3 regions of the Arthrobacter sp. Soil_C_49 genome follow, and region 2 is predicted to be linked to each of the others. Evidence: riboswitches for the same ligand, from Rfam matches in the RefSeq annotation. Region 2 holds a riboswitch; each other region holds the start of a gene.
The links. A riboswitch is a leader RNA that binds a small molecule or an ion and turns the genes downstream of it on or off. The one in region 2 is predicted to bind glycine.
Positions count from the first base shown of each region.

Region 1 (9,659 bases), on a different contig from region 2:
CAACGGAGGTCAGCTCAACCGACTTAGTGTCCAGAGTGCCAATCACGAGAACCGTAAGCCATGTTCCGATGCTGCCCCGTTCGACTTGTCGAACACCTTCAGGCTTCTTTGCGTGCGTCATGCCACTCACGTTATGTCGACTTGGCGTACAACGTCAAGAGCATTTTCGACTTTTCGTTCGATCTCACCGAACGGACGACGCTTTTTAGTGTCGGAACGTTCGACGCAGCTTGTTGCTGGAAGGTTGGATTCCCCGGCGAGGGTGCAGTGACGTCCGGAGCGCGATGCGTAAAATAGATTCGGTAAGACCGAACGAAGGTGCGTTTCAGGCTGTGAGCAGGTGGTGACGAGCAGCGCTGAGCCGATGTACCTAGGAATGAGGGAGTGGACGCGGATGAGCGAAACCAGCGAGATCGAAGAAGAAGCGGACTCTACGGTCCAGATTGGCGACCGCCTGCGGGAGCTGAGGAACCAATACCAGTACAGTATTCGCGGGCTTGCCGGACGCGCAGGGGTTTCAGCATCGTTGGTGAGCGACATCGAAAAGGGTAAGGTCGAGCCGTCAATCTCGACATTAAAGCGCATGGCGGCAGCACTCGGTACGAACATCACCTACTTCTTCTCTGAGCCAACACAGGACAAGGGCAGGGTCGTCCGGGCAGCCGAACGAACTCCCATGGGTCCAAAGTCGTACCTGAGCGGCAGCCGCTCAGGCATGGAATCCAGCGGCGTCCGCTTTGAACTCGCTTCCCCTCCAGAGTCGGAAGCCATCGAAGCCATCTATGGACGCTACGAGGTCGGCGCGTCGACTGGTGATGAACCCTATACGCACGAGGGTGAAGAATGGGGAATGGTCTTGTCCGGCCGGCTCAAAGTTGTCTTGGAGGATCAGGTTTATTTCCTCGAACCCGGGGATTCAATCTGGTTTCCCAGTACGATTCCCCACAGGATGGAGAACGTAGCCACAACAGTCACCGAATACATTTGGATTGACACGCCCAAAAGCTTCTAAAAGCCTGGTTGGAAACGGCGGGCCGATACTGCTGCAATCAGTACCGGCCCGCCGGGCTTTTCTACTTGGCGAGCAGTCCAAGGTCAATCGGTAACGTGACGCCAGTGATGTAGCGAGCCTCGTCGGAGGCGAGCCATTTGACCGCATTGGTGACATCCGCGGTGTCGATCATTGGTACCTTCATCAGGTGATGCTCCACGAAGCCCGAGTGGGCGTCCTCAGCGTTCGGGTTCTCCAGGTCCGGGCGGAACATCTTAAAGACCCCAGGGTTGTTCAGCATGATGGTGTCAACATTGGTCGGGGCAAGCGCATTCGCCCTGATGTTGTGGGGGGCAAGTTCATTGGCCAGGTTACGCATCAGGCCGATGACGCCATGTTTAGCCGCGACATAATGGCCAAGGGTATGCAACGCCTTCAGCCCGGCCGTGGAACTAGTCAGGATGATGGACCCACCGTTGCCGGCCTCGATCATAGCCGGTACACCTGCCCGGACCGTCTTCCACACACCCGTCAGATTGATGTCAATCATCGTTTGCCAGGTTTCTTCGTCCAGTTCGGCCAGCTGACCGTAGGAGACGACGCCTGCGTTTGCGAGGATGATATCCAGACGGCCGAACTCACTCACGCCGTCCTTGACAGTAGCGGTCAAGCCATCCAGATCGCGGACGTCCACTTGGCGAGCCAGGATTTTGCCGCCAACTGCTTCTACCTGCCGGACCGTTTCCTCAAGCTCTGCTGAGGACGCCCCTTCATAGGGAACGGTGTCAATGGGTGCGCATGCATCTACTGCGATGATGTGGGCGCCTTCGGAGGCAAGGCCAACGGCATGCGAACGCCCTTGCCCACGAGCTACACCGGTTATGAAAGCAACTTTTCCGTCAAATCGTCCTGCCATAGCGGACTCTCCATTCTATCGGTTCTGAACGGTCCTAGCGTACAGATTTGGTTTATCCACCTCACGATACATGCTGGCGTCGAACAAAAGGAGGGTTTTTGGGTATTTTTCCCCGCCACGCTCTCTCGCTGCCGGTTTGGCCCCCTGGTTGCAAGACATTTTCGGCACTGGTTGCCATTACCCCTGACCGCGGTGTACTTTGTAGTCGTAATCACGACAGAACACGTGCCACTAAGTTGCAGCGGGAGAGTCCGGCACACCCCCGTCGGCGCCGTAGGAGCAAACCCTCCCCAGGAATCTCTCAGGCCCACGTACCGCTGCAACGCGGCAACTCTGGAAAGCAGCCCGGCCAACTCCTTCTGCGGGGAACGGGCTCACCGACGGTGCAAGCTGCTCCACGCCATGACGAGGAGCAGCGGAAACTCTCAGGTCCAATACAGAGCGGGGAGGAACCCAAACACCGGCGCCTGAAGCGCTGGTAGACACTGGAGTTCCTTATGACCGCCAATTCCAAAGCTGCTGCATTCGTCGACCGCCACATCGGCACGCGCAGGCAAGACCAAGTCGAAGCCATGTTGAAGGCTGTTGGCTACGACTCCATTGATTCCTTAGTCGACTCGGCTGTTCCGGCCGACATCCGACAGGACTCTTCCCTGGAACTGACCGGCGCGTTGAGTGAGGTGGAAGCCCTCGCCGAACTGCGCGGGCTGGCCGCCAAGAACAAGACCGCCGTGCAGATGATCGGGCAGGGCTACTACGACACCGTGACTCCTCCGGTAATCCGCCGCAACATCCTCGAAGCACCCGCCTGGTACACCGCCTACACCCCGTACCAGCCGGAGATTTCCCAGGGCCGGCTCGAGGCGTTGCTGAACTTCCAGACCATGATCCAGGACCTGGTGGGCCTGCCCATCGCCAACGCGTCGCTCCTCGATGAAGCCACCGCGGTAGCCGAAGCGGTCCTCATGATGCGCCGAGCCAACAAGAACAAGGACGCCAGGGACGCCAAGACTGTCCTAGACGCCGATTGCCTACCGCAGACCATCGCCATCGTGAAGGGCCGTGCCGAGGCGCTCGGCTTCGAGGTTGAAGTCGCCGACCTTGCCGAGGGACTGCCCGAGGGCGTCATCAACGGTGTGGTGCTCCAGCAGCCCGGTGTCTCCGGCCGGGTCTTCGACCACAGCGCCGTCATCGCGGACGCGAAAGAACGTGGTGCCCTGGTTACGGTCGCCGCCGATCTGCTTGCACTGACCCTCATTACGCCTCCGGGCGAGCAGGGGGCGGACATCGCCGTCGGCTCCACTCAGCGTTTTGGCGTGCCGTTGTTCTTTGGGGGGCCGCACGCCGCGTACATGGCTGTCCAGAAGGGCCTCGAACGCACCCTCCCTGGCCGCCTCGTGGGCGTTGCCAAGGACAACGCCGGCGTCCCCGCGTACCGCCTGGCCCTCCAGACCCGAGAGCAACACATCCGCCGCGAAAAGGCCACCTCCAACATCTGCACCGCGCAGGCACTGCTGGCCATCGTCTCCTCCATGTATGCGGTCTACCACGGCCCCCACGGGCTAAAAGCAATCGCCCAAGCCGTGCATGAAAATGCCAAAATCCTTGCGGGCTCCCTCCAAGCCGCTGGCTTGGAGGTGCTGCACACCAGCTTCTTTGACACCATCACGGTCCGTGTCCCCGGTAAAGCGAGAAGCGTGGTCGCAGCCGCTGAAGCCAAAGGCATCAACCTCCGTGTCATCGACAGCGACCTGGTCGGCGTATCAACCGACGAAACAACGACTGCCCAAGTCATTGCAGACGTCATGTACTCCTTCTCCATAGTGGCCGCCTACGGTGCACGCATAACAGGTAGCACGGACGGCTTTGCGCTGGACAGCGCCGTTGAGCGTATCTCGGCGTTCCTACAGCATCCGGTGTTCAACACCCACCGCTCCGAAACCCAGCTGCTGCGCTACATCCGCCGCCTCTCCGACCGCGACCTGGCGCTGGACCGCACCATGATCCCGCTGGGCTCCTGCACCATGAAGTTGAACGCCACCGCCGAGATGGAAGCCATCTCCTGGCCGGAGTTCGCCTCCATCCACCCGTTCGCACCGGATTCCCAGACTGCCGGTTGGCGTGAACTCATCGCCGGCCTGGAAGCTGACCTCGCCGAAATCACCGGCTACGACCAGGTTTCCATCCAGCCCAACGCAGGATCCCAGGGCGAACTCGCCGGCCTGTTGGCCATCCGCGGCTACCACCACTCCCGGGGCGAGGCGCAGCGCAACGTCTGCCTCATCCCAGCCTCAGCCCACGGCACCAACGCCGCCTCCGCCGTACTGGCGGGTATGAAGGTTGTTGTGGTGGCCACTGCCGCCGACGGCACCATCGACCACGCTGACCTGCAGGCCAAGATTGACGCCCACAAGGACGTCCTTTCGGCCATCATGATCACTTACCCGTCCACCCACGGCGTTTACGACGCCGATGTGCGAGAGGTTTGCGACGCCATCCACGCGGCCGGCGGCCAGGTGTATGTTGACGGCGCGAACCTGAACGCTTTGGTTGGTTTGGCACAGCCGGGCAAGTTCGGCGGCGACGTCTCCCACCTGAACTTGCATAAGACCTTCTGCATCCCGCACGGCGGCGGCGGACCCGGTGTCGGACCTGTTGCGGCGAAGGCGCACCTCGCCCCGTTTATGCCGGGCGACGCCAACAAGGCCGCCCACGAAGCCGGACATGGCGTTGCCATTTCGGCTTCGCGCTTCGGTTCCGCCGGTGTCCTGCCGATCTCCTGGGCCTACGTGAAGCTGATGGGCGGCCAGGGTTTGACCGAGGCCACCAAGTCGGCGCTTCTCGCCGCGAACTACGTGGCCGCCCGTCTGGATGAGCACTTCCCGGTCCTCTACACCGGCGAGAGCGGTTTGGTGGCGCACGAGTGCATCCTTGATCTGCGCGAACTCACGGCGAAGACCGGCGTCACGGCCGAGGACGTGGCGAAGCGTTTGATCGACTTCGGCTTCCACGCCCCCACGCTGTCCTTCCCGGTGGCGGGCACGCTCATGGTGGAGCCCACCGAGTCCGAGGACCTCGCGGAGATCGACCGCTTCATCGAAGCTATGATCATCATCCGCCAGGAGATCGACCAGGTGGCCGCCGGTGACTTCACCGTGGAGAAGTCCCCGCTGCGCAACGCGCCCCACACGGCAGTCGCCGTCTTATCTTCCGACTGGAACCGGACGTACCCGCGTGAGCAGGCCGCCTTCCCGGTGGCCTCCCTCCGACAGGACAAGTACTTCCCGCCGGTCGGCCGCATCGACGGCGCAGCAGGGGACCGCAACCTGGTCTGCTCCTGCCCTCCGCTTTCCGAATTTGAGAACTAAGGAATTCCGATGACTGAGAACTACACCGCGCTCTACGAGCAGCACAAGCTCGCCGGCGCCTCCTTCACCGACTTCGGTGGCTGGCAGATGCCCCTGAAGTACAACTCTGAACTGGCCGAACACCACGCCGTGCGCAACGCCGCCGGCCTGTTCGACCTCTCCCACATGGGTGAAATCTGGGTGACCGGCCCTGACGCCGGTGCCTTCCTGGACTATGCGCTGGTGGGCAAACTGTCCGCCGTTGCCGTCGGCAAGGCCAAGTACTCGCTGATTTGCCAACGAGATGGGGGCATTATCGACGACCTGATTTCCTACCGCCGTGCAGAGGACCGCTATCTGGTGGTGCCCAACGCCGGCAATGCCAAGGTGGTGGCAAGGGCACTGGCCGAAAGGGCAGCCGCGTTCGACGTCACAGTCGAGGACGCCTCCACCGAGACGTCCCTCATCGCCGTGCAGGGACCGAACGCCGAGGCCATCCTGCTTAAGCTGGTCCCCACCGAACAGCACTCGCTGGTGACGGAGCTGAAGTACTACGCGGCCGTCGAAGTAGAGATCAACGGTCAGCACCTGTTGCTTGCCCGGACCGGCTACACGGGCGAGGACGGCTTCGAGATTTACGCCAACAACGCGGCGGCCCCAGCGCTGTGGGATGCGCTGTTGGAAGCCGGGGCAGGGGAAGGTCTGGTCCCCGCCGGTCTCGCTTGCCGCGATTCGCTCCGCCTCGAAGCCGGAATGCCGCTGTACGGCAACGAGCTGTCCCGGCACGTCAACGCCTACGCAGCAGGGCTGGGCCCGGTGGTGTCGCTGGCGAAGGAAAGCGACTTCGTTGGCAAGGAAGCACTGGCAGCGGTCAAAGCTGCCGGCGTCGGCTCCACCGCGGGCCAGAAGCTTGTGGGCCTCAAAGGCACCGGCCGCCGTGCAGCCCGCGTGCACTACCCGGTCCTTAAGAACGGCACCTTGATTGGCGAGGTGACTTCCGGCCAACCCTCCCCCACCCTCGGCTACCCAGTGGCCATGGCCTACGTCGACGTCGAACACTCCGCCCCCGGTACCGTCCTGGACGTGGACCTCCGCGGCAAACCCGAACGCTTCGAGATCGTCGAACTCCCGTTCTACAAGCGCCAAAAGTAATCAAACAAGACCTAGCAAGCAAAGGAAAATCATCATGAGCAAAGTTGTTGCTGAACTGAAGTACTCCGCCGAGCACGAGTGGGTTGCTGTTGACGGATCCGGACCGACCGGCGTCGGGATCTCCGCTGTGGCTGCCGATGCCTTGGGCGACATTGTGTACGTGGACCTGCCCGAGGTTGGTTCCTCGGTGACTGCGGGGGAGACCTGCGGCGAGGTGGAATCCACCAAGTCCGTCTCGGACCTTTACGCACCCGTCACCGGCGAGGTTGTGGAGATCAACGACGAAGTGGTCTCCGACCCCGCGCTGATCAACAATGATCCCTACGGCGCCGGCTGGCTCTTCAAGGTGGCCGTCACCGAAGAAGGCCCGCTCATGTCCGCTGAAGAATACGCCGCAGCAAACGGCGGTGAACTGTGAACCCGGCAGCAGTGACCAAATTCGCCCAGGTCGTTTCCCCGTCCCTGGACGCGGACCTGTCCGTACTGGACCCTGAGATCGCAGCGAAGATTGACGACGAGCTCACCCGGCAGCGTGACGGCCTGGAGATGATCGCCTCCGAGAACCACACCGCCGTCGCCGTGATGCAGGCGCAGGGCTCGGTGCTGACCAACAAGTACGCCGAGGGCTACCCAGGCAAGCGCTACTACGGCGGCTGCGAGCACGTGGACGTCGTGGAGCAGCTCGCCATTGACCGCATCAAGGCACTGTTCGGCGCGGAGTTCGCCAACGTGCAGCCGCACTCCGGCGCGCAAGCGAACGCCTCGGTGATGCACGCGCTGATCAAGCCCGGCGACACCATCATGGGCCTGAACCTGGCCCACGGCGGCCACCTCACCCACGGCATGAAGATCAACTTCTCCGGCAAGCTCTACAACGTGGTGCCGTACGGCGTCCGTGAGGACACCCACACCGTGGACATGGCCGAGGTGGAGCGACTGGCGCAGGAGACCAAACCGGCGTTGATCGTGGCCGGCTGGTCTGCATACGCCCGCCAGCTGGACTTCGCCGAGTTCCGCCGCATCGCCGACTCCGTGGGCGCGTACTTGATGGTGGACATGGCGCACTTCGCCGGACTGGTGGCCGCCGGGCTGCACCCGTCACCGGTGCCGCACGCGCACGTCACCACGTCCACCACGCACAAGACCCTCGCCGGTCCGCGCGGCGGCATCATCCTGACGAACGACGCCGACATCGCCAAGAAGATCAACTCAGCTGTCTTTCCGGGCCAGCAGGGCGGCCCGCTGGAACACGTCATTGCGGGCAAGGCCGTCGCGTTCAAGATCGCGGCCTCGGCCGAGTTCAAGGAGCGCCAGGAGCGCGTCCTCGCCGGCGCCCGGATCCTGGCCGAACGCCTGGTCCAGCCCGACGTCACCGCCAACGGCATCAGCGTGATCTCCGGCGGCACCGACGTGCACCTGGTCCTCGTTGACCTGCGCAACTGCGAGCTCAACGGGCAACAGGCCGAGGACCGCCTCGCGGCCATCGACATCACAGTTAACCGCAACGCCGTCCCGTTCGACCCCCGCCCGCCGATGGTCACCTCCGGTCTCCGGATCGGCACGCCGGCGCTCGCCACGCGTGGGTTCGGCGAAGCTGCCTTCCGCGAGGTTGCCGACATCATCGCCGAAGCTTTGACGGCCGACGCCGACGCGGACCTTTCGGGGCTGCGTCACCGCGTCGAGGCCTTGGCTGCAGCCCACCCGCTCTACCCGGGCGTCACGAACCTCGCCTAAGGCTTCCTGCCCGTGGTCACTTTTGCCCGGTGGGACCGGCAGCCTCCGCGTGCTCGGTCGCGAATACGCCCGCTGAGCGGACGTGACGCTTCCTTAGACGCATGCTCACGGATACCGGGCCCGCGTCCGTCACCTCCTGCCCCGACCACGAACCGCTTGTAGATAGGAACCCGTCATGGCTGTTGGAGTCTTCGATCTCTTTTCGATCGGCATCGGCCCTTCCTCTTCTCATACTGTGGGGCCGATGCGGGCTGCTGCTGTGTTCGCGGAGGAGCTGAAGGCTTCCGGGGTGCTGGGGTCGGTGGCGGGGTTGCGGGTGGATCTATACGGATCATTGGCGGCCACGGGGCACGGGCACGGGACGATGACCGCGGTGCTGCTGGGGCTGGAGGGGTTCCATCCGGAGCTGATCCTGCCCGAGGAGGTGGGGGAACGCCTGGCCGCAATCGCCGAGACCGGGATGCTGCAGCTCGCCGGTGCCGTGCCGTTGCCCTATGGGGTGAAGGACATGGTGCTGCGGCCGTTGACGGTGCTGCCCCGGCACACGAACGGGATGACGTTCACCGTAAGTGATGAGGCCGGGGAGGTTTTGCATACGGCGACGTTCTTCTCGGTCGGTGGCGGTTTCATCGTCCGGGAGGGCGAAGAGGACGCGGCTCAGCAGGAGCTGGAGGCGTCCAAGAAGGAACTGCCCCTGCCGTTCCGGACCGCGGCGGAATTGCTGAAGCATTGCCGGGAGAGCGGGCTGGGGATCGCCGAGGTGATGTTCGTGAATGAGAAGGCGATCCGGACGGAGGCGGAGATTCGGGCCGGACTGCTGCATATCTGGTCGGTGATGGAGAACTGCGTAGCGACGTCCCTAACGCGGACCGGGGTATTGCCGGGCGGGCTGAAGGTTCGCCGCCGCGCCCCAGACTGGTATGACCGGTTGAAGAAGGAAAGTTCACGGCCGGACAGCGAGGGCCAGGACGAGGACTTCTACGACCAGAAGTATTGGCAGGAGTGGGTTAACTTGATCGCGCTGGCGGTCAATGAGGAGAACGCCTCCGGCGGGCGGGTGGTCACTGCCCCCACGAACGGGGCGGCCGGGATCATCCCGGCGGTGCTGTTTTACGCGTTGCATTTCGCGCCGGGGATGGAGAACGCCAGCCAGGAGGACCGCGACGACGTGGTGGTGAAGTTCCTGCTCGCTGCCGGCGCCGTGGGGGTGCTGTACAAGGAGCAGGCGTCGATTTCCGGGGCTGAGGTGGGCTGCCAGGGCGAGGTGGGTTCGGCGTCGTCGATGGCGGCGGCGGGCCTGGCCGAGGTGATGGGTGGGACCCCGGCGCAGGTGGAGAACGCGGCGGAGATCGCGATGGAGCACAACCTGGGCCTGACGTGTGACCCGATCGGGGGCCTGGTGCAGGTGCCCTGCATTGAACGGAATGCGATCGCGGCAGCCAAGGCGATTAACGCCGCGAAGATGGCGCTCTGGGGCGATGGTTCGCACCGGGTCTCGCTGGATGAGGTCATTGTGACC
Region 1 is NZ_JBDGJZ010000023.1:1,298-10,956, forward strand. It holds gene AC3A4Z_RS22410 (Tm-1-like ATP-binding domain-containing protein) at 1-121, opposite strand, end outside; gene AC3A4Z_RS22415 (cupin domain-containing protein) at 395-1,012, shown strand; gene AC3A4Z_RS22420 (mycofactocin-coupled SDR family oxidoreductase) at 1,074-1,907, opposite strand; glycine riboswitch at 2,140-2,234, shown strand; glycine riboswitch at 2,235-2,357, shown strand; gene gcvP (aminomethyl-transferring glycine dehydrogenase) at 2,405-5,275, shown strand; gene gcvT (glycine cleavage system aminomethyltransferase GcvT) at 5,285-6,406, shown strand; gene gcvH (glycine cleavage system protein GcvH) at 6,441-6,824, shown strand; gene glyA (serine hydroxymethyltransferase) at 6,821-8,140, shown strand; gene AC3A4Z_RS22445 (L-serine ammonia-lyase) at 8,316-9,659, shown strand, end outside.
Region 1: another riboswitch for glycine. It lies ahead of gcvP (aminomethyl-transferring glycine dehydrogenase); the one in region 2 lies ahead of gcvP (aminomethyl-transferring glycine dehydrogenase).

Region 2 (9,659 bases):
GTGCAGCCCTGCGGCCACCAGCCCGGCGAAGTGCGCCATGTCCACCATCAGGTAGGCGCCAACGGAGTCGGCGATGCGGCGGAACTCGGCGAAGTCCAGCTGCCGGGCGTAAGCGGACCAGCCGGCCACGATCAGCGCCGGCTTGTGCTCCTGGGCCAGGCGCTCCACCTCGGCCATGTCCACCGTGTGGCTGTCCTCGCGGACGCCGTACGGCACCACGTTGTAGAGCTTGCCGGAGAAGTTGATCTTCATGCCGTGGGTCAGGTGGCCGCCGTGGGCGAGGTTCAGGCCCATGATGGTGTCGCCCGGCTTGATCAGCGCGTGCATCACCGAGGCGTTGGCCTGGGCGCCGGAGTGCGGCTGCACGTTGGCGAACTCCGCACCGAACAGCGCCTTGATCCGGTCGATGGCGAGCTGTTCGATGACGTCCACGTGCTCGCAGCCCCCGTAATAGCGCTTGCCCGGGTAGCCCTCGGCGTACTTGTTGGTCAGCACCGAGCCCTGCGCCTGCATCACGGCGACGGCAGTGTGGTTCTCGGAGGCGATCATCTCCAGGCCGTCACGCTGGCGGGTGAGTTCGTCGTCGATCTTCGCGGCGATCTCGGGGTCCAGTGCGGACAGCTCGGCGTCCAGCGACGCGGAGACTACCTGCTCAAAGGCCGCGGTAGCGGCAGTGGCGCTCACAGTTCGCCGCCATTGGCTGCGGCGTACTCTTCAGCGGACATCAGCGGGCCCTCTTCGGTAACGGCCACCTTGAAGAGCCAGCCTGCGCCGTAGGGATCGTTGTTGATCAGGGCGGGGTCGGAGACCACTTCGTCGTTGATCTCCACCACTTCACCGGTGACGGGGGCGTAGAGGTCCGAGACGGACTTGGTGGATTCCACCTCACCGCAGGTCTCCCCCGCGGTCACCGTGGAGCCGACCTCGGGCAGGTCCACGTACACGATGTCGCCCAGGGCTTCGGCAGCCACAGCGGAGATCCCGACGCCGGCAGGCCCGGATCCGTGAGAAGCAATCCACTCGTGCTCGGCCGAGTATTTAAGTTCAGCAACAACTTTTGCCATGTGTATTTCCTTAGGTTCGTGTTTATGAAAGTGAGAGAGCGTCAGCCCAAACCCCACATCAAGTGAGAGAGCGTTTAGTTAAAACCCGCATCAAGTGAGAGAGCGTTTGGCCAAACGCGGCATTAAGTGAGAGAGCGTTACTTCTGGCGCTTGTAGAACGGGAGCTCTACTACTTCGAACGGCTCTGCCTTGCCGCGGAGGTCGATGTCCAGGGCGGTACCGGGTGCTGAGTGTTCGACGTCGACATAGGCCAGGGCGATCGGGTAACCGAGCGTGGGGCTCGGCTGGCCGGAGGTTACCTCGCCCACCACGTTGCCGTCCTTGAGGACCGGGTAGTGGCTGCGGCCGGCGCGGCGGCCCAGGCCCTTCAGGCCCACCAGCTTGCGGCCCGAGGTGGACCCGGCGCCCAGTTCCTTGAGCTCCGCCAGCACGGCCCTGCCCACGAAGTCCGATTCCTTCTTGAGTGACACAACCGGCCCCAGCCCGGCGGCGTAGGGGTTGACTTCCCGGGAGAGCTCGTTGCCGTAGAGCGGCATGCCGGCTTCGAGGCGGAGCGAGTCGCGGCACGCCAGTCCTGTGGGGATGAGCCCGTGGCCGGCGCCTGCTTCGAGCAGCGCGTCCCACAGGCCGGCAGCATCCTCATTGGGGATGTAGATCTCGAAGCCGTCCTCGCCGGTGTAGCCGGTGCGGGCCAGCAGGAGCTGCTGCCCGTTGATCTCGACTTCAACCGCGGCGTAATACTTTAGCTCCGTCACCAGCCCGTGCTGCGCCGCGGGGACCAGCTTCAGGAGGATGGCCTCGGCGTTCGGTCCCTGGACGGCGATCAGCGAAGTTTCGGCGGACACGTCCTCCACCTTCACGTCAAAGTTGGCAGCACGCTCGGCCAGTGCAGCGGCAACCACCGCAGCATTGCCGGCGTTGGGGACCACCAGGTACTTCTGTTCACCAAGGCGGTAGGAGATGAGGTCGTCGATGATACCGCCGTCTTCCTGGCAGATCAGCGAGTACTTTGCCTTTCCGACGGCAACAGCGGAGAGCTTGCCGACAAGGGCGTAGTCGAGGAAAGCTCCGGCGTCAGGGCCGGTGACCCAGACCTCGCCCATGTGGGAGAGGTCGAACAGGCCGGCGGCGTTGCGCACGGCGTGGTGTTCGGCGAGCTCGGAGCTGTACTTCAGCGGCATCTGCCAGCCGCCGAAGTCCGTGAAGGAGGCGCCGGCAATCTTGTGCTGCTCGTACAGCGCGGTGTAGTTCTCAGTCATCACAGAATCCTTAGTTTTCGAACTCGGAAAGCGGCGGGCAGGAGCAGACCAGGTTGCGGTCCCCTGCTGCGCCGTCGATGCGGCCCACCGGCGGGAAGTACTTGTCCTGCCGGAGCGAGGCCACCGGGAAGGCGGCCTGCTCACGCGGGTAGGAGCGGTTCCATTCAGAGGAAACGACGGCGGCTGCCGTGTGGGGTGCGTTCCGTAGCGGGGAGTTCTCCACCGGGAAGTCCCCGCCAGCCACCTGGTCGATTTCCTTGCGGATGGTGATCATGGCTTCGATGAAGCGGTCGATTTCCGCGAGGTCCTCGGATTCGGTGGGTTCCACCATCAGGGTCCCCGCCACCGGGAAGGACAGGGTGGGGGCGTGGAAGCCGAAGTCGATGAGCCGCTTGGCCACGTCCTCGGCTGTGACGCCGGTACGGGCCGTCAGGTCGCGCAGGTCCAGGATGCATTCGTGCGCTACCAGGCCGCTTTCGCCGGTGTAGAGGACCGGGAAGTGCTCGTCCAGGCGGGCGGCAACGTAGTTCGCAGCGAGCAGTGCGGACTTGGTGGCTTCGGTGAGCCCCTGGCCGCCCATCAGCTTCACGTACGCCCAGGAAATCGGCAGCACGCCAGCGGAACCGAAGCGTGAAGCGGAAATCGCCACTCCGTGCCCGGCCTCGTGGGCAGCCTTATTGGCGTCGCCCGGCATAAACGGTGCGAGGTGTGCCTTGGCAGCAACCGGGCCGACGCCGGGTCCGCCGCCGCCGTGCGGGATGCAGAAGGTTTTGTGCAGGTTCAGGTGGGACACGTCGCCGCCGAACTTGCCCGGCTGCGCCAGCCCAACGAGCGCGTTCAGGTTGGCGCCGTCCACGTAGACCTGGCCGCCGGCGGCGTGGATGGCGTCGCAGACCTCGCGGACGTCGGCGTCGTACACACCGTGGGTGGAGGGGTAGGTGATCATGATGGCCGAGAGGACGTCCTTATGGGCCTCGATCTTGGCCTGCAGGTCCGCGTGGTCGATGGTGCCGTCGGCAGCGGTGGCCACAACAACAACCTTCATGCCGGCCAGGACGGCGGACGCGGCGTTGGTGCCGTGCGCCGACGCCGGGATGAGGCACACGTTGCGCTGCGCCTCGCCGCGCGAGTGGTGGTAGCCGCGGATCGCCAGCAGGCCGGCAAGTTCCCCCTGGGAACCGGCGTTGGGCTGGATGGACACCTGGTCGTAGCCGGTGATCTCGGCGAGATCCGCTTCCAGTCCGGAAATCAGTTCACGCCACCCTGCGGTCTGGGAGTCGGGGGCAAACGGGTGGATCGAGGCGAATTCGGGCCAGGAAATGGCTTCCATCTCGGCTGTGGCGTTCAGCTTCATGGTGCAGGAACCCAGCGGGATCATGGTGCGGTCCAGGGCCAGGTCCCGGTCGGAGAGCCGGCGGATGTAGCGCAGCAGCTGGGTCTCGGAGCGGTGGGTGTTGAACACCGGGTGCTCCAGGTAGGTGGAGGTGCGCAGCACCTGCTCCGGCAGCTCGAAACCCTCGGCAGACACCACGGGACCGGCGCCAAAGGCGACAACAACCGCGGAGAGGACCTCCGGCGTCGTGGTTTCATCGACTGACACGCCAACTGTGTCCGCGTCGATGAGGCGCAGGTTGATGCCCCGGGCTTCGGCGGCGGTGATCACCTTGGCGGCTTTGCCGGGGACGCGGACGGTGATGGTGTCGAAGAAGGTATCGGACACCAGTTCCCGGCCGGCGATCTTAAGCGTGGCGGCCAGGGCGCGGGCGTTGTTGTGGACGGTTTCGGCGATCGCCTTCAGGCCGTCGGGGCCGTGGTAAACGGCGTAGAAGGACGAGACGATGGCGAGCAGTGCCTGCGCCGTGCAGATGTTGGACGTGGCCTTCTCGCGGCGGATGTGCTGCTCGCGGGTCTGCAGTGCCAGGCGGTATGCGGGGACGCCGGCGTTGTCCTTGGAGACGCCCACGATTCGGCCGGGGAGCGTGCGCTCCATGCCGTCGCGGACGGCCATGTAGGCGGCGTGCGGTCCGCCAAAGAACAGCGGCACGCCAAAGCGCTGGGTGGAACCGACGGCGATGTCCGCGCCCTGCTCGCCCGGTGGAGTGATCAGGGTGAGTGCCAGGAGGTCGGCTGCGACAGTGACCAGCGCGCCGCGGTCCTTGGCCTCGGCGATAACGCCGGACTGGTCCCAGACGCGGCCGGAAACGCCGGGCTGCTGCAGGACGAGGCCGTTGATGTCGCCGTCGGGCAGGCCGGCCGTGAGGTCGGCAATTTCCACCTCGAAGCCGAGGGCTTCGGCGCGGCCCAGCACGATGGCGATGGTCTGCGGGAGCAGGTCGGCGTCCAGGACAGTCTTGCCGTCCTTGGCCGTCTTGTTCTTGTTGGCCCGGCGCATCAGCAGCACGGCTTCGGCCACGGCGGTGGCTTCGTCCAGCAGGGAGGCGTTGGCCACCGGGAGCGCGGTAAGGTCCTGCACCATGGTCTGGAAGTTCAGCAGCGCCTCGAGCCGGCCCTGCGAAATTTCCGGCTGGTAGGGCGTGTAGGCGGTGTACCAGGCGGGGGCTTCGAGGATGTTGCGGCGGATCACCGGCGGAGTCACGGTGTCGTAGTAGCCCTGGCCGATCATCTGCACGGCCATCTTGTTTTTGCCGGCCAGCTTGCGGAGCTCGCCGAGGACCTCGACTTCGCTGAGGGCGCTCTCAAGGGTGAGTGGCGTGTCCTGGCGGATGGAATCGGGCACGGCGCTGTCAACGAGGCCATCGAGGGTGTCGTAGCCGACGGCCTTGAGCATGGTGTCGATGTCGGACTGGCGGCGCGCGCCGATATGGCGGTCTGCGAAGGTGGTGGGGGACGATTGAACCGTCATAAGAGGAACTCCATAATTCAGGTGGTGCCGGAGCACCACGTTGATTCGGGTTCCTCCCCGCTCTGTATTGGACCTGAGAGTTTTGTGTAGTCCTGCTGTTCGGCAGGGCGCCACTTGCACCGTCGGTGAGCCCGGTTGCCCGGACTGCTTTCCAGAGTTGCCTTGCCGCGGCGGTACGTGGGCCTGAGAGATTCCTGGGGAGGATTTGCTCCTACGGCGCCTGCAGAACGTACCGGCAGGACTCTCCCGCCGCAGATCATCAGCACGTGCCACTGGTGGGTGACACGGCTCACAGGTTACAGGATCCGTGGTCAGGATGCAAAATGAGGGCCAGCTTTCGGGCGGGCGGACGACGGCGGCACGTCCCGCCGTCGTCCCCTCACCGGAAGTGCCGCAGGGCTCCGTGCAGGGACACCCTTGGCAGGGCCTGAGACAATGGCCGGATGGAGATCGCCCTGGGACTTCTGGTTCTCGTTGCGGTGGTTTGCGCCGGAAGCGCGCTGGGCCGAAAACTGAACATTTCCGTTCCCCTGCTGCTGGTACTGGTAGGCGTGATCGGCTCCTTCCTTCCGTTCGTGCCGGACATTGAGCTGAACCCGGAAATGGTCCTCGTGGGGCTGCTGCCGCCGCTTCTCTATGCCGCGGCGCTGCGGACGTCCCTGTTCGACTTCAGCTCCAACCGCCGGTCCATCGGCCTGCTATCGGTGGGGTATGTCATTTTCGGCACTATCGCTGTGGGCTTTGTGGTGTGGTGGCTGTTCCCGGAGATCCCGCTGGCGGCCGCGTTTGCGCTAGGGGCCGTGGTGGCACCCCCGGACGCGGTGGCCGCCACCTCCATCGCCCGGAAGGTGGGGATGCCGCGCCGGATCGTCACCATCCTGGAGGGTGAATCCCTGGTCAACGACGCCACGGCATTGATCTGCCTGCGCGCAGCGATCGCCGCGATTTCCGGGACGGTGTCCGTGGCGGGGATCGCCGCGGACTTCCTGCTCGCGGTGGGCGGCGGCCTGGTGGTAGGCATCGCCGCGGCCTACGTGCTGACGGAACTGCGCAAGCGGATCCGGAACGTCCCCATCAACACCTCCACGTCGCTGGTGGCTCCCCTGGTGGCGTACCTGCCGGCGGAAGCGATCCACGCGTCGGGTGTCCTGGCCGTCGTTGTCACCGGGCTCATCATGGGCACCAAGGCGCCGTCTATGCCCAACGGTGCCGCCCGGCTGAGCCAGCGCAGCAACTGGAATACGGTGCAGTTTCTGTTGGAAAACTCGGTGTTCCTGCTGATCGGGCTGCAGGTGCGCAGCATCGTGGAGGGTGTCCAGGACGATTCCCTGGGCGCTGGCCGGATCTGGATGGGCTGCGCGGTGATCCTGCTGGCGGTGCTGGTCCTCCGCCCCGTGTGGGTTTTCCCCGCGACATACCTGCCCCGGCTGATTCCCGCGGTGCGGCGCAGCGACCCGGCGCCGCCCTGGCAGTTCCCCGCCATTGTGTCCTGGGCCGGGATGCGCGGCGTGGTCACCCTGGCCGCAGTGTTGGTGCTGCCCGAGGACCTGGAACACCGGTCTGTGCTGATCCTCGCTGCCCTTGTTGTGGTGGGCGGGACCCTGACGCTGCAGGACTTTACCCTCCCGGCACTGGTCCGTGCGCTGCGGGTGCAGGGTCCGGACCAGCGCGAGGATGCCCTGAACAAGGCGTCGCTGATGCAGCTGGCCACCGCCGCCGGCGTGGCCCGGTTGCAGGAACTGGGCACTGAGAACGATCCGCCCGAGGTCCTGGCCATGCTGAAGCGGCGCACGCAGGAGCGCGGGCTGGCCGCGTGGGAACGGCTGGGCCGGCCGTCGGCGGAAACGGCAACACCCAGCGAGCGCTATGCCCGGCTCCGGCTCGCCATGCTGGAAGCGGAACGTGCCAAGGTGCTGGAGCTGCGCCGCGGCGGCGAGTACGCGCAGGAGGTCCTCACCGACGTCCTGGAGCGGCTGGACGTTGAGGAATCCATGCTGGACGTGGCGCTGGATGAGGTAGACACGTCCGGCGAGGGCGGCGGGGAAGGCATCGCAAGGCCGGGCGGGGTGTGCGACCACCTCGAGTCGGCGCGGCCCCGGGAGGTTCCGGCCGACGCGTTCTGCGCTGACTGCGTCAGGGAAGGTACGACGCCGGTGCACCTGAGGATGTGCCTGGCCTGCGGGCAGGTGGGGTGCTGCGATTCCTCCCCCGCAACCCACGCATCGCGGCATCACGAGAAGACCGGGCATCCGGTCATGCGCAGCATTGAGCCGGGCGAGGACTGGCGCTGGTGCTACCAGGACGACCTGCTGGGGTGATGGCCGGCTGAGGCGCGGCCTGCCCACGTCACGCCTGCCCACGTGAGGGGACGACGGCGGGGAGGTCCCGCCGTCGTCCGGTCACCTGAAACGTCAGGAAACGCCGGCGAGAACGCCGTCAATCCGGGTAAGCAGCCCCGGCCAGCCGTTGCCCATGCCCTCGATGGCCTGTTTGCCCATGGGGGTGTCGAGGCGGAAGCCCGCGTGTTCGTGATGGAGCACAGTGCCGCCATCCGCCGGCTCGAGGCGCCAGGTGATGGTGGTGTCCAGCACGGCCTCGGAGAAGAGGAAGCTGATGGAGGTGCCGGGATCCACGGTGAGGACTTCGCACTGCTGCTGCCCCCAGGAGCCCATGTCCATGGTGAAACGGTGGCCAACGACTGGCGCGATATCGCCCGGCGCCCACCAGCGGGCCAGCAGCTCGGGGGTGGTCAGCGCGGCCCACACGGATTCGGCGGGGTGCGGGAAGCGGCGTTCGAGCCGGATGGCGTTCTCGGTCATGACGGTTTCTCCTCGTCCAGAAGTTCTGCCAGCGCGTCGAGGCGCTGGTCCCAGTAGTGCTCGAAGTGCTTCACCCAGCCGCCGATCTCGGCCAGGGCCTGCGGCTGGAGGTGGTACAGCCGGTTACGTCCGTGGCGCTCCTCGCGGACCAACCCGGCCTCGCGGAGTACGGCAAGGTGCTCGGAGGCCGCCGGGCGGCTGAGGTTCAGCAGCCCGGTGAGTTCGCCCGCTGTCCGGGGACCCTGGCGGAGCTCGTCGAGGATCACTCGCCGCGCAGGGTTGGAGACGGCGCCGAATACGTCAGGAAGCACCGAACCAGTATATGTCGGAAATTTCCGACATATCTAGCGGGTGCCGGTTTTCCTGCCGAGCCTGTACCCGGCCCAGAAGGCGAGCAGGAGCAGCCCCACCACGGCGACGGTCAGGCCGATCTGGGTTCCTTGGGTTATCAGAACAGCGCCGTTGGCAGTGAAGGGCGTATTGCTGAGCGGCGCGTAGGCGAACCAGCCGATGTAATCCCGGTTCAAGATGGCGATGAGACCGCCGGCCAGCACCGCCGCGAAGCCCGCGAAGGGCAGGACGGTGAGAAGAACTTTGGCAGATTTGGATGTGTTGGGCTGCCCGGCAGCGTTGTTTTCCCCCATGGAACCGAGTCTAGCCGGGGCTGTTCGGCCGCCATTAGGCTGGGCGGATGTTGACCATCGGCAGCACCGTCCTTGGCGTCAACGACGTCGCCCGCGCCACCGCATTCTGGCACGCCGCCCTGGGGTATGTTCCGCAGGAGCCCGGCGACGAGACCTGGGTGATCCTCGTGCCGGAATCGGGCCCGGGGGCGCAGCTGGCCCTGATGCGGAGCGAGACGCCGGTCCAGGAATACCCCCGGATCCATCTGGACTTGTACGCGGACAACCAGGCCGCCGAGGTGGAACGGCTGGTCTCCCTCGGCGCCCAGCGGGTGGACTGGGACCTGTATCCGGAGGACCCTGATTTCATCGTGCTTGCTGATCCTGACGGGAACAGGTTCTGCGTCATCGACAAGAGCCCGCGGTAGCACCGCCGGCGGACGCGCCCGAGGAACGCTGACGTTCGGGAACATTCCTGTCCGCTATCCCGTTGGTATCCCTACGACCCGCGCCTCCTTTGAACGCGGCGGCGCTTACGGAAGGGAACCTATGGCCAGGGCTATCTGGAACGAAAAAGTTATCGCCGAATCGACGGACACCGTGGTGGTGGAGGGCAACCATTACTTCCCCCGCGAAGCCGTCAACGCCCACTACCTTCGGGACAGCGACCTCTCTTCCGTCTGCCCGTGGAAGGGCAGGGCCAGCTATCACACGCTCGAAGTTGACGGAAAGCTGAACGTGGACGCGGCCTGGTACTACCCGGAGACAAAGCCGCGGGCAAAGCAGATCGAGGACCGGATCGCGTTCTGGCGCGGCGTCACCATCGAGGCTTAAGAACAGAAAGCAGCGGACGACGGCGGAACCTCCCGCCGTCGTCCAGGCCAGTAGGCCACCATGGTGATTGTGGATGCACAGCAACTTTTCCCCGGCGCCCTCACGGAGATTTATGATGCGCTTTCAGCGCGGATGTCCGGGCTGGGTGACGACATCGTCGAAGAGTTCTCGAGAACCCAGGTGAGTTACGGGGCGGC
Region 2 is NZ_JBDGJZ010000003.1:213,510-223,168, forward strand. It holds gene glyA (serine hydroxymethyltransferase) at 1-684, opposite strand, end outside; gene gcvH (glycine cleavage system protein GcvH) at 681-1,064, opposite strand; gene gcvT (glycine cleavage system aminomethyltransferase GcvT) at 1,202-2,323, opposite strand; gene gcvP (aminomethyl-transferring glycine dehydrogenase) at 2,334-5,186, opposite strand; glycine riboswitch at 5,239-5,346, opposite strand; glycine riboswitch at 5,348-5,445, opposite strand; gene AC3A4Z_RS07275 (Na+/H+ antiporter) at 5,630-7,504, shown strand; gene AC3A4Z_RS07280 (SRPBCC family protein) at 7,598-8,005, opposite strand; gene AC3A4Z_RS07285 (ArsR/SmtB family transcription factor) at 8,002-8,316, opposite strand; gene AC3A4Z_RS07290 (hypothetical protein) at 8,350-8,649, opposite strand; gene AC3A4Z_RS07295 (VOC family protein) at 8,697-9,056, shown strand; gene AC3A4Z_RS07300 (DUF427 domain-containing protein) at 9,178-9,462, shown strand; gene AC3A4Z_RS07305 (DUF5655 domain-containing protein) at 9,523-9,659, shown strand, end outside.

Region 3 (9,659 bases), on a different contig from region 2:
GAACTTCACCACCACGTCGTCGCGGTCCTCCTGCGAGGCGTTCTCCATCCCCGGCGCGAAATGCAAAGCGTAAAACAGCACCGCCGGGATGATCCCGGCCGCCCCGTTCGTGGGGGCAGTGACCACCCGCCCGCCGGAGGCGTTCTCCTCATTGACCGCCAGGGCGATCAAGTTAACCCACTCCTGCCAATACTTCTGGTCATAGAAGTCCTCATCCTGGCCCTCGCCGTCCGGCCGTGAACTTTCCTTCTTCAACCGGTCATACCAGTCAGGCGCCCGACGACGGACCTTCAGTCCCCCAGGCAGCACACCTTCGCGCTTCAGGCTGGTGGCCACGCACTCCTCCATCACCGACCAGATATGCAGCAGGCCCTCGCGGATCTCCTTCTCGGACCGGGAGGCTTTCTCATTGACCAGCATGATGTCGGCGATCGAGAGGCCCTTGGACTGGCAGCGGCCCAGGAGTTCAGCGGCGGTGCGGAAGGGCAGCGGCAGTTCCTTCTTGGACTCCTCCAACTGCTGCTGCGCCGCATCTTCCTCGCCCTCACGGACGATGAACCCGCCACCCACAGAAAAGAACGTGGCGGTGTGGAGGATCTCGTCCTCCGCATCAAAGATGGTAAACGTCATGCCGTTGGTGTGCCGCGGGAGAATGGTCAGCGGCCGCAGCACCATGTCCTTCACCCCGTACGGCAGGGGCACCTCACCGGCCAGTTTTAGGATCCCGGTTTCGGCGATAGCGGCCAGCCGTTCCTCCACCTCGTCCGGCAGGATCAGCTCCGGATGGAAGCCCTCCAGCCCCAGCAGGACCGCGGTCATGGTGCCGTGCCCATAGCCCGTCGCTGCAAGGGAACCATAAAGGTCCACCCGCAGCGACGCCACACGGTCCAGGGCTCCGGAGGACTTCAGCTCCTCGGCGAAGACAGCAGCAGCCCGCATCGGCCCGACGGTGTGGGAACTTGAAGGCCCGATCCCGATGGAGAAGAGATCAAAGACACCAACAGCCATGTGCGTAAATCCTTAATAGAGGTTTGGTGCTGCTCGACGGGGGTTAGAGGTCCCCGCCGTTTTTGGACGCGTACTCCTGCGCCGACAGCAGGGGTCCTTCAGACTCGGCAGCTACCTTGAAGAGCCAGCCGGCTCCATAGGGATCGTTGTTGATCAGGGCGGGATCATCCACAACTCCAGTATTGATCTCCACCACCTCACCCGTCACTGGCGAGTACAAATCGGAGACCGACTTCGTAGATTCCACCTCGCCACAGGTCTCCCCTGCCGTCACGGCAGCGCCCACCTCGGGCAGGTCCACGTACACGATGTCGCCGAGGGCCTCCGTAGCGACAGCGGAAATCCCGATCGAAACCAGGTTCCCACCCTCCCGGGCCACCCACTCGTGCTCGTCGGAGTACTGCAAGTCTGCGGCAACTTTTGCCATGTGTTTTTCCTTTGCTTGTTTGTTCGAAACTCTTGTGGCTGGGTTGGGTGCGGCTGTGGGGATTCCTCCGCGTACTGGCTCGTTCCTCGCCTCTGACGTACGCTTCCGAAATCCCCACAGCCGCCAAAGCAGGTTTAGTTTTCGAGGCCTTCAGTTCCATGTAGGAAAACCACGTCACCTGAGTGCCGCAGGCTCCGGTCCTAACAAGCACAACCACCGGACCGGAGCGGCAACCCGACAATTCGAGGGATTCGACCGCCCAAGTTGGTGAGTCGAGCGTCCCCCGGGTTTCGACAGGCTCAACTAACGATTGGTGGCCGGAGCCCGCTAGTCGACACCGACTCCTGACAGGCTCAACCAGCCCGCGTAGGTGAGGTCCGCGGCCCCTTCGGGTGCGGCCTCCGGCAGCGTGCGTCTAAGGGAGCGTCACGTCCGCGCAGCGGGCGTCTTCGCGACCGAGCACGCAGAGGAGGCCGGACCCGACGGGCCAAAGGCGACCACAGCCAGGCACCCAAATAAGCACGCGTGAAAAGTCCGGTCCGGCGGGACCGGACGGAACCAAAGAGGTGCTTACCTGGAGCGCTTGTAGAACGGGAGGTCGACGACTTCGAAAGGCTCTGCCTTGCCGCGGAGATCAACGTCCAGTGCCGTGCCGGGTTCGGTGAACTCCACGTCGACGTATGCCATGGCCACGGGGTAGCCAAGGGTGGGCGAGGGCTGGCCGGAGGTGATTTCGCCGACGACGTTGCCGTCCTTGAGGACCGGGTAGTGGGCGCGGCCGGCGCGGCGGCCCAAGCCCTTGAGCCCGACGAGCCTGCGTCCGGCAGTGCTGCCTGCGCCGGCTTCCCTTTTGGCCGCGAGTGCGGCCTTGCCCACGAAGTCGCCTTCCTTGGACAGCCCGACGACGGCACCCAGGCCTGCCGCGAAGGGGTCGCCCTGCAAAGACAGCTCGTTGCCGTACAGGGGCATCCCCGCTTCGAGACGGAGGGAGTCGCGGGAGGCCAAGCCTGCCGGCGTGAGCTCCCCGTCCTCGGCGATCGCGACGAGCGCCTGCCACAGGCCGGGGGCGTCGTCGTTGGACACAAAGATCTCAAACCCGTCCTCGCCCGTGTAGCCGGTGCGGGCAAGCAGCAAGTCCAGTCCGGCGCCGCCCACGAGGAACGGAACCTCCACGGCGGCGTAGTACTTCAGCTCCGTCACCAGGCTGTGCCGCGCGGCCGGGACCAGGCGGAGCAGCAGCTCCTGCGCCTTCGGGCCCTGGACGGCGATGAGTGAGGTGGCGGCCGAGGCGTCGTTGACCTGGACGTCGAAGGCGGCGGCGCGCTTGGCCAGTTCGCCAGCCACTACGGAGGCGTTGCCGGCGTTGGGAACCACCAGGAAGACGTCCGTGCCGTCAGCAGCCACGGGCCGGCGGTACGTGATGAGGTCATCGATGATGCCGCCGTCCTCGTTGCAGATCAGCGAGTACTTCGCCTTGCCCACTGGCATGGCGGAAATCTTTCCCACCAGCGCGTAGTCCAGGAAGGCAGCCGCGTCCGGCCCGGTCACCCAGACCTCGCCCATGTGGGAGAGGTCGAACAGCCCGGCACTCCTGCGGACGGCATGGTGCTCGGCGAGCTCGGAGCTGTATTTCAGTGGCATCTGCCAGCCGCCGAAGTCGGTAAAGGAGGCACCCAGTTTCTTGTGCTCCTCGTAAAGAGCGGTGTACTTGCCAGGCATGCGGTCAGCCTTCCGAGCCAGTGGTTGAGCTTGTCGAATCCTCGAACTCGGAAAGCGGCGGGCAGGAGCAGATCAGGTTCCGGTCCCCTGCCGCGCCGTCGATGCGGCCCACCGGCGGGAAGTACTTGTCCTGCTTGAGCGACTTCACCGGGAACACTGCCTGTTCGCGCGGGTAGGCACGGTCCCAGTCGCTGCTGATGGCGGCGGCCGCGGTGTGCGGGGCGTTGCGCAGCGGGCTGTCCGCCACGGAGAAGTCGCCGTGAGCCACCTGGTCGATTTCGGCGCGGATGGAGATCATGGCCTCGATGAAGCGGTCGATCTCGCCGAGGTCCTCGGATTCGGTGGGTTCCACCATCAGGGTCCCCGCCACCGGGAACGCCAGGGTGGGGGCGTGGAAGCCGTAGTCGATAAGGCGCTTGGCCACGTCCTCCGCCGTGACGCCGGTCTTGGCCGTCAGCTCGCGCAGGTCCAGGATGCATTCGTGCGCTACCAGGCCGCCTTCACCGGTGTAGAGGACCGGGAAGAAGTCGTTCAGCCGGGCGGCGACGTAGTTCGCGGCGAGCAGAGCGGACTTGGTGGCCTCGGTGAGGCCCTGGCCGCCCATCAGCTTCACGTAGGCCCAGGAGATGGGCAGCACGCCAGCGGAGCCGTACTTGGATGCGGAAATCGGGACGTCGTTGCCTTCCGTCCACGTGGCCGCATTGCCGGGCATAAACGGTGCGAGGTGTGCCTTGGCAGCAACGGGGCCGACGCCGGGTCCGCCGCCGCCATGCGGGATGCAGAAGGTCTTGTGCAGGTTCAGGTGGGACACGTCGCCGCCAAACTTGCCCGGCTGTGCCAAACCGACCAGGGCGTTCAGATTCGCCCCGTCAATGTACACCTGGCCGCCGGCCGCGTGAACAGCGTCGCAGACTTCGCGGACGTCAGCGTCGTAGACACCGTGGGTGGACGGGTAGGTGATCATGATGCAGGACAGGGCGTCTTTGTGGGCCTCGATCTTGGAGTACAGATCGGCGTGGTCGATAGTGCCGTCCGGCGCCGTGGCCACCACAACAACCTTCATGCCCGCGAGCACAGCCGACGCGGCGTTCGTGCCGTGTGCCGACGCCGGGATGAGGCACACGTTGCGCTGCTGGTCGCCCCGGGAGTGGTGGTAGCCGCGGATGGCCAGCAGGCCGGCGAGTTCGCCCTGGGAGCCTGCGTTGGGCTGGATGGATACCTGGTCGTACCCGGTGATCTCGGTCAGCTGTGCTTCCAGGTCCGCGATCAGCTCGCGCCAGCCTTCGGTCTGGGAGTCCGGGGCGAACGGGTGGATGGAGGCGAACTCGGGCCAGGAAATGGCTTCCATCTCGGCCGTGGCGTTCAGCTTCATGGTGCAGGAACCCAGCGGGATCATGGTGCGGTCCAGCGCCAGGTCACGGTCGCTGAGCTTCCGGATGTAGCGCAGCAGCTGCGTTTCGGAACGGTGCGTATTGAACACCGGGTGCTGCAGGAAGTCCGAGGAACGTTCGACGGCGGCGTCCAGGGCAAAACCGTCCGTCACCTGAACCCGCCCGGCATCAAAGGCTTCGAGGACGGCGTCGACAATTGCCGGCGTCGTGGTTTCATCAGTGGAAAAGCCCACCGTGTCCGCGTCAATGCTGCGCAGGTTGATGCCCCTGGCCTCGGCGGCGGCGACAATGCCCGCGGCCTTGCCTGGAACGGAGACCGTGACAGTGTCGAAGAAGCTGGTGTGCAGCACGTCGAGTCCGGCGGCCTTGAGGGAAGCCGCGAGGGTCGTGGCGTGCGTGTGGGCGGACCGGGCGATTGCCTTCAGGCCTTCCGGGCCGTGGTACACCGCGTACATGGAGGCCACGATGGCCAGCAGCGCCTGGGCCGTGCAAATGTTGGACGTGGCCTTCTCGCGGCGGATGTGCTGCTCGCGCGTCTGCAGGGCCAGACGGTAGGCAGGTACGCCGGCGTTGTCCTTGGAGACGCCCACCAGGCGGCCGGGCATGGAGCGCTCCAGGCCCTTCTGGACCGCCATGTAGGCGGCGTGCGGGCCACCGTAGAACAGCGGCACGCCGAAGCGCTGGGCTGAGCCGACAGCGATGTCCGCGCCCTGCTCACCGGGAGGTGTGATGAGGGTGAGGGCCAGGAGGTCGGCGGCAACTGTGACCAGGGCACCGCGTTCCTTCGCCTCAGCGATGACGGCGGTGTGGTCGAAGACCCGGCCGGAGGCGCCGGGCTGCTGGAGGACGACGCCGTTGATGGCGCCGTCGGGCAGTCCCTTAGCGAGGTCGGCAACCTCCACCTCAAAGCCGAGCGCCTCGGCGCGGCCCTTGACGATGGCGATGGTCTGCGGCAGGCAGTCGGCGTCCAACACCGTCTTGCCGTCCCGGGCATCCTTGTTCTTATTCGCGCGGCGCATCATGAGCACGGCCTCGGCCACGGCAGTGGCTTCGTCCAGCAGGGAAGCATTGGCGATGGGCAGTCCCACCAGGTCCTGGACCATGGTCTGGAAGTTCAGCAGCGCCTCTAGCCGGCCCTGCGAGATTTCCGGCTGGTAGGGCGTGTACGCGGTGTACCAGGCGGGGCCCTCAAGGATGTTGCGGCGGATCACCGGGGGCGTCACGGTGTCGTAGTAGCCCTGGCCGATCATCTGCACAGCGGTCTTGTTCTTCGCGGCGAGCCGGCGCAGTTCAGCGAGCGCCTCCACCTCGCTCAGGGCGCCGGCCAGTTCCAGTGCCGAGTCCTGGCGGATGTCCTTGGGAACGGCGGTGTCAACCAGCGCGTCCACCGTGTCGTAACCCACGGCCTTGAGCATGGTGTCGACGTCGGCCTGCCGCCGGGCACCGATGTGCCGGTCAACGAACGTGGCAGCCGGAGCAGTGGCGGCGGTGGCCGGAATGGCGGCGGCTGGGGAGGCAGAGGCCGCGATGGCGGAGGCTGGGGAGGCGGAGGCCGGAATAGCAGTCACGAGGAACTCCATACATAAGGCGGCGCAGGGTACGCCACATCGATTCGGGTCCTCCCCGCTCTGTAACTGGACCTGAGAGTTTCCGCGTTGCCCGCTTTCCGCAGGCCCCGCTTGCACCGTCGGTGAGCACGGCAGTCCAGGCGTCCGGTACGGGATGGCCAGGCGGACAGCGTGCTGCTTTCCAGAGGTGCCTCGCCGCGGCGGTACATGGGCCTGTGAGATTCCTGGGGAGGTATTGCTCCTACGGCGCCTGCTTGTACCTTCTGGCAGAACTCTCCCGCCGCAGATCAAAGGCTATTCAATTAGTTGTTTTTGATGGCGGCCGCAAGGGCCGGCGCATGCACCAATTCTCCTATGCCGCCGTCCCCGGGGCAAATGAACGGCTAGCCCCGCAGCCGTTCCACGGCCGCCAGCAGTTCGTTTACATCCGCTTCCCGGTTTCCGGCATTTCCGGACGGGCCGCTCTCCCACATGGCGTTGAAGTACAGCCCGTCCCCCATGTAGAGCACAGCTTTCGCCATGGCCGGGCCCACATCCTTGCCGATGAGCTCCAGCCACTGCTGCTGGATGGCGGCGAAGCGGCGCCGGGCTTCCTCGTGCGCCACTTCGGCGAGGCGCGTCGCGGCAACGAAGGACCTGTCCATGGGGGTGTCCGACCAGAGCGATGACCGGATGAAATAGGCAGCAGCGCCTTCGGGCGCCGCCGCCATTGCATCGAGGTCCTCCCCCGCCAGGCGGTCCAGCCGCTCCAGGGTGGCCGCGATCAGCGTTTCCTTGTTCGGAAAGTGGTATAGCAGCCCGCCCTTGGAAACGCCTGCCCGTTTCGCCACCGCATCCAGGGTGGCGGCACGTTCCCCCACGTCGATGAGGAGTTCTTCAAAGGCATCGAGCACTGCATCCCGTGCCACGGGTTTTCTGGCCATGGTTCCAATCATGCATTGTCGCGTCGGAGTTTCTTAACTGTACCGTCCGGACGGTATAGTTAACTTATGACCGCTCCCTCCGCACCCCAGCAAGACCGCACCCGCCTGAACGCCGCAGCGAATCAGCCGGCGGCTCGGCGACGAGGTACCCGGCGGGACTGGCTCGCGCTGGGACTGCTGATGTTCCCGGTCCTCCTCGTCGCCGTCGACAACACCGCACTGACGTTTGCGCTGCCCGCAATTGCCCGCGCCCTGGACACCTCAGGCGTCGAACTGCTCTGGATCGTGGACGCCTACCCGCTGGTACTGGCGGGGCTGCTCGTGGCCATGGGAAGCCTGGGTGACCGGATCGGACGGCGACGGCTGCTGATCATCGGCAGCATCGGCTTCGCGGCAGTGTCAGCCGCAACGGCCTTCGCCCCCGGCTCCAGCTGGCTGATAGCCGGCCGCGCCGCCCTGGGCCTTTTCGGCGCGATGCTGATGCCCTCCACGCTGTCCCTGATCCGCAACATCTTCCCGGACCCCAACCGCCGCCGGCTGGCCATCGCCATCTGGGCCGCCGGGTTCTCCGGCGGCGCCGCCCTGGGTCCGATCTTCGGCGGCTGGCTGGTGGAACAGTTCTGGTGGGGAGCGGTTTTCCTGGTGGCGGTGCCCATCATGCTGCCGCTGCTGGCCTTCGGCCCGGCGTTCATTCCGGAATCCCGCGACCCCTCGCCGGGCAGGGCGGATGCGCCGAGCATCCTGCTCTCACTCCTGACCATGGTGCCGCTGGTGTATGGCATCAAGGGATACGCCACCGAAGGCCCGGGCCCGCTGGCACTGGGAAGCATAGCTTTCGGGCTGGCCATGGGCGCTGCCTTTGTCCGCCGCCAGCACCGGCTGGACAGCCCCCTGCTGGACATGTCCCTGTTCCGCAACCAGGTGTTCAGCATGGCCATCACGGCGAACGTCCTGGCCCTGTTCTCCTTCAACGGCTTTATCCTCTTCCTGGCCCAGCACCTGCAACTCCTTGAGGGCATGTCCCCTTCGGCGGCAGGAATGGCCATGATTCCAGCCCTGGTCGCCACTGTGGCGGCGGGCCTGGCCGTGGTGCCGCTGGTCCGGAAGATCCGCCCCGGTTTCGTGGTGGGCGCCGGACTCGGCATGAGCGCCACCGGGTACAGCCTGGTGACGTTCGGCAGCCATTCCAACGGGCCGGCGCTCCTGCTCGCAGCGCTGCTGGTCCTGGCGCTGGGCGTGGGGACGGCGGAAACCATCTCCAATGACCTCATCCTGGGCAGCGTGCCGGCGGAAAAATCCGGTGCGGCGTCGGCCATCTCCGAGACGGGGTACGAGGTGGGCGCCCTGCTGGGCACCGCCGTGCTGGGTTCGATCCTCACGGCCTCCTACCAGCACAACCTGCACCTGCCGGCCGGCGTCGCGGAAGCTGCCGGCGGCGCCGGCACCGCCCATGCCGGCGAGACCCTGGCCGGAGCCATGGAGCTGGCAGCGGGGCTGCCTGCTCCCCTGGCGGACGCCGTCCGGCAGGCTGCCGGCTCAGCCTTCGATTCGGGGGTGCACGTCACTGCGGCGATCGGGCTGGTACTGATGGCGACGGCGGCAGTACTTGCCGCCGTCGTCCTGCGGAAAGTGCCCAAGGCCGGATAGGGCAGCGCGCCGCCTGAATGCTTCCCGGCACAACGCAGCGCCCGGCTCCGGACAGAAGTCCGGAGCCGGGCGCTGGCTGGTGACGTGTGCCGGAACGGGCTACTTCGCGTCGGGGGCGGTGACGCTCGCGGTGGCCTTCATGGTCTCGGCATTGACCATCCATGCGAACTGCTCGAGTTTGGCAATGAATTCGTGCAGGAGATCCGCGGTGGTGGGGTCTTCCTCATCCACCTCGTCATGGACCTTGCGCATGGTGCCTACCGCAGCCTCAAGGGCGGCAACAATGCGCTCGATCGCGTCCTTGGTACTGATGAGCCCCTCGGGAAAAGGAGCGAGGCTGGTGGATTCAGCCACGGTGGAGCTGCGCCCGTCCGGCAGGGCGTGCAGTGCCCGCATCCGCTCGGCAGCGTCGTCTGCGAACTGGCGGGCAGCGTCCACGATCTCATCCAGCTGCAGGTGGAGGTCACGGAAGTTGGTTCCCACGATGTTCCAGTGGGCCTGCTTGCCCTGGATGTGCAGTTCGATCAGGTCCGCGAGCACAGCCTGCAGGTTGTTGGTCAGTGTCGGTGAAGCTTTCATGCATCCTCCTCGATTGGTCCAGTAATCCCGACGCTACCAGCCCGACACCCTGCAACAGAGGGGCGTGCGGCAATTTCTCAGTGAGCTTACTAATTCCGCATCGACCGACACAAAAGAACGGGATTCATATTTCCCCTTGCATCCGCGCCCGTCGCACCTCATACTAAATGAACGTCATTCATTTAGTGACCACCGTCTCACTGGAGTAGCAAACATGATTGAAATTTCCTGCCTCGGCGCACCCGCTTCCCTGGCCCGGACAACGCCGTCCACCCGGCCCGCCCTGCGGGTCGGCGTGGTCCAGCACCGGTGGCAAGCGGACGCCGCCGCCGTCGAGGCCGAACTGGACGAGGGCATCGGCCGGGCCGCCCGGCTGGGAGCCTCCGTGGTCTTCCTG
Region 3 is NZ_JBDGJZ010000016.1:89,839-99,497, forward strand. It holds gene AC3A4Z_RS20090 (L-serine ammonia-lyase) at 1-1,008, opposite strand, end outside; gene gcvH (glycine cleavage system protein GcvH) at 1,052-1,435, opposite strand; gene gcvT (glycine cleavage system aminomethyltransferase GcvT) at 2,006-3,154, opposite strand; gene gcvP (aminomethyl-transferring glycine dehydrogenase) at 3,159-6,125, opposite strand; glycine riboswitch at 6,305-6,403, opposite strand; gene AC3A4Z_RS20110 (TetR/AcrR family transcriptional regulator) at 6,497-7,036, opposite strand; gene AC3A4Z_RS20115 (MFS transporter) at 7,103-8,683, shown strand; gene AC3A4Z_RS20120 (Dps family protein) at 8,783-9,262, opposite strand; gene AC3A4Z_RS20125 (nitrilase-related carbon-nitrogen hydrolase) at 9,477-9,659, shown strand, end outside.
Region 3: another riboswitch for glycine. It lies ahead of gcvP (aminomethyl-transferring glycine dehydrogenase); the one in region 2 lies ahead of gcvP (aminomethyl-transferring glycine dehydrogenase).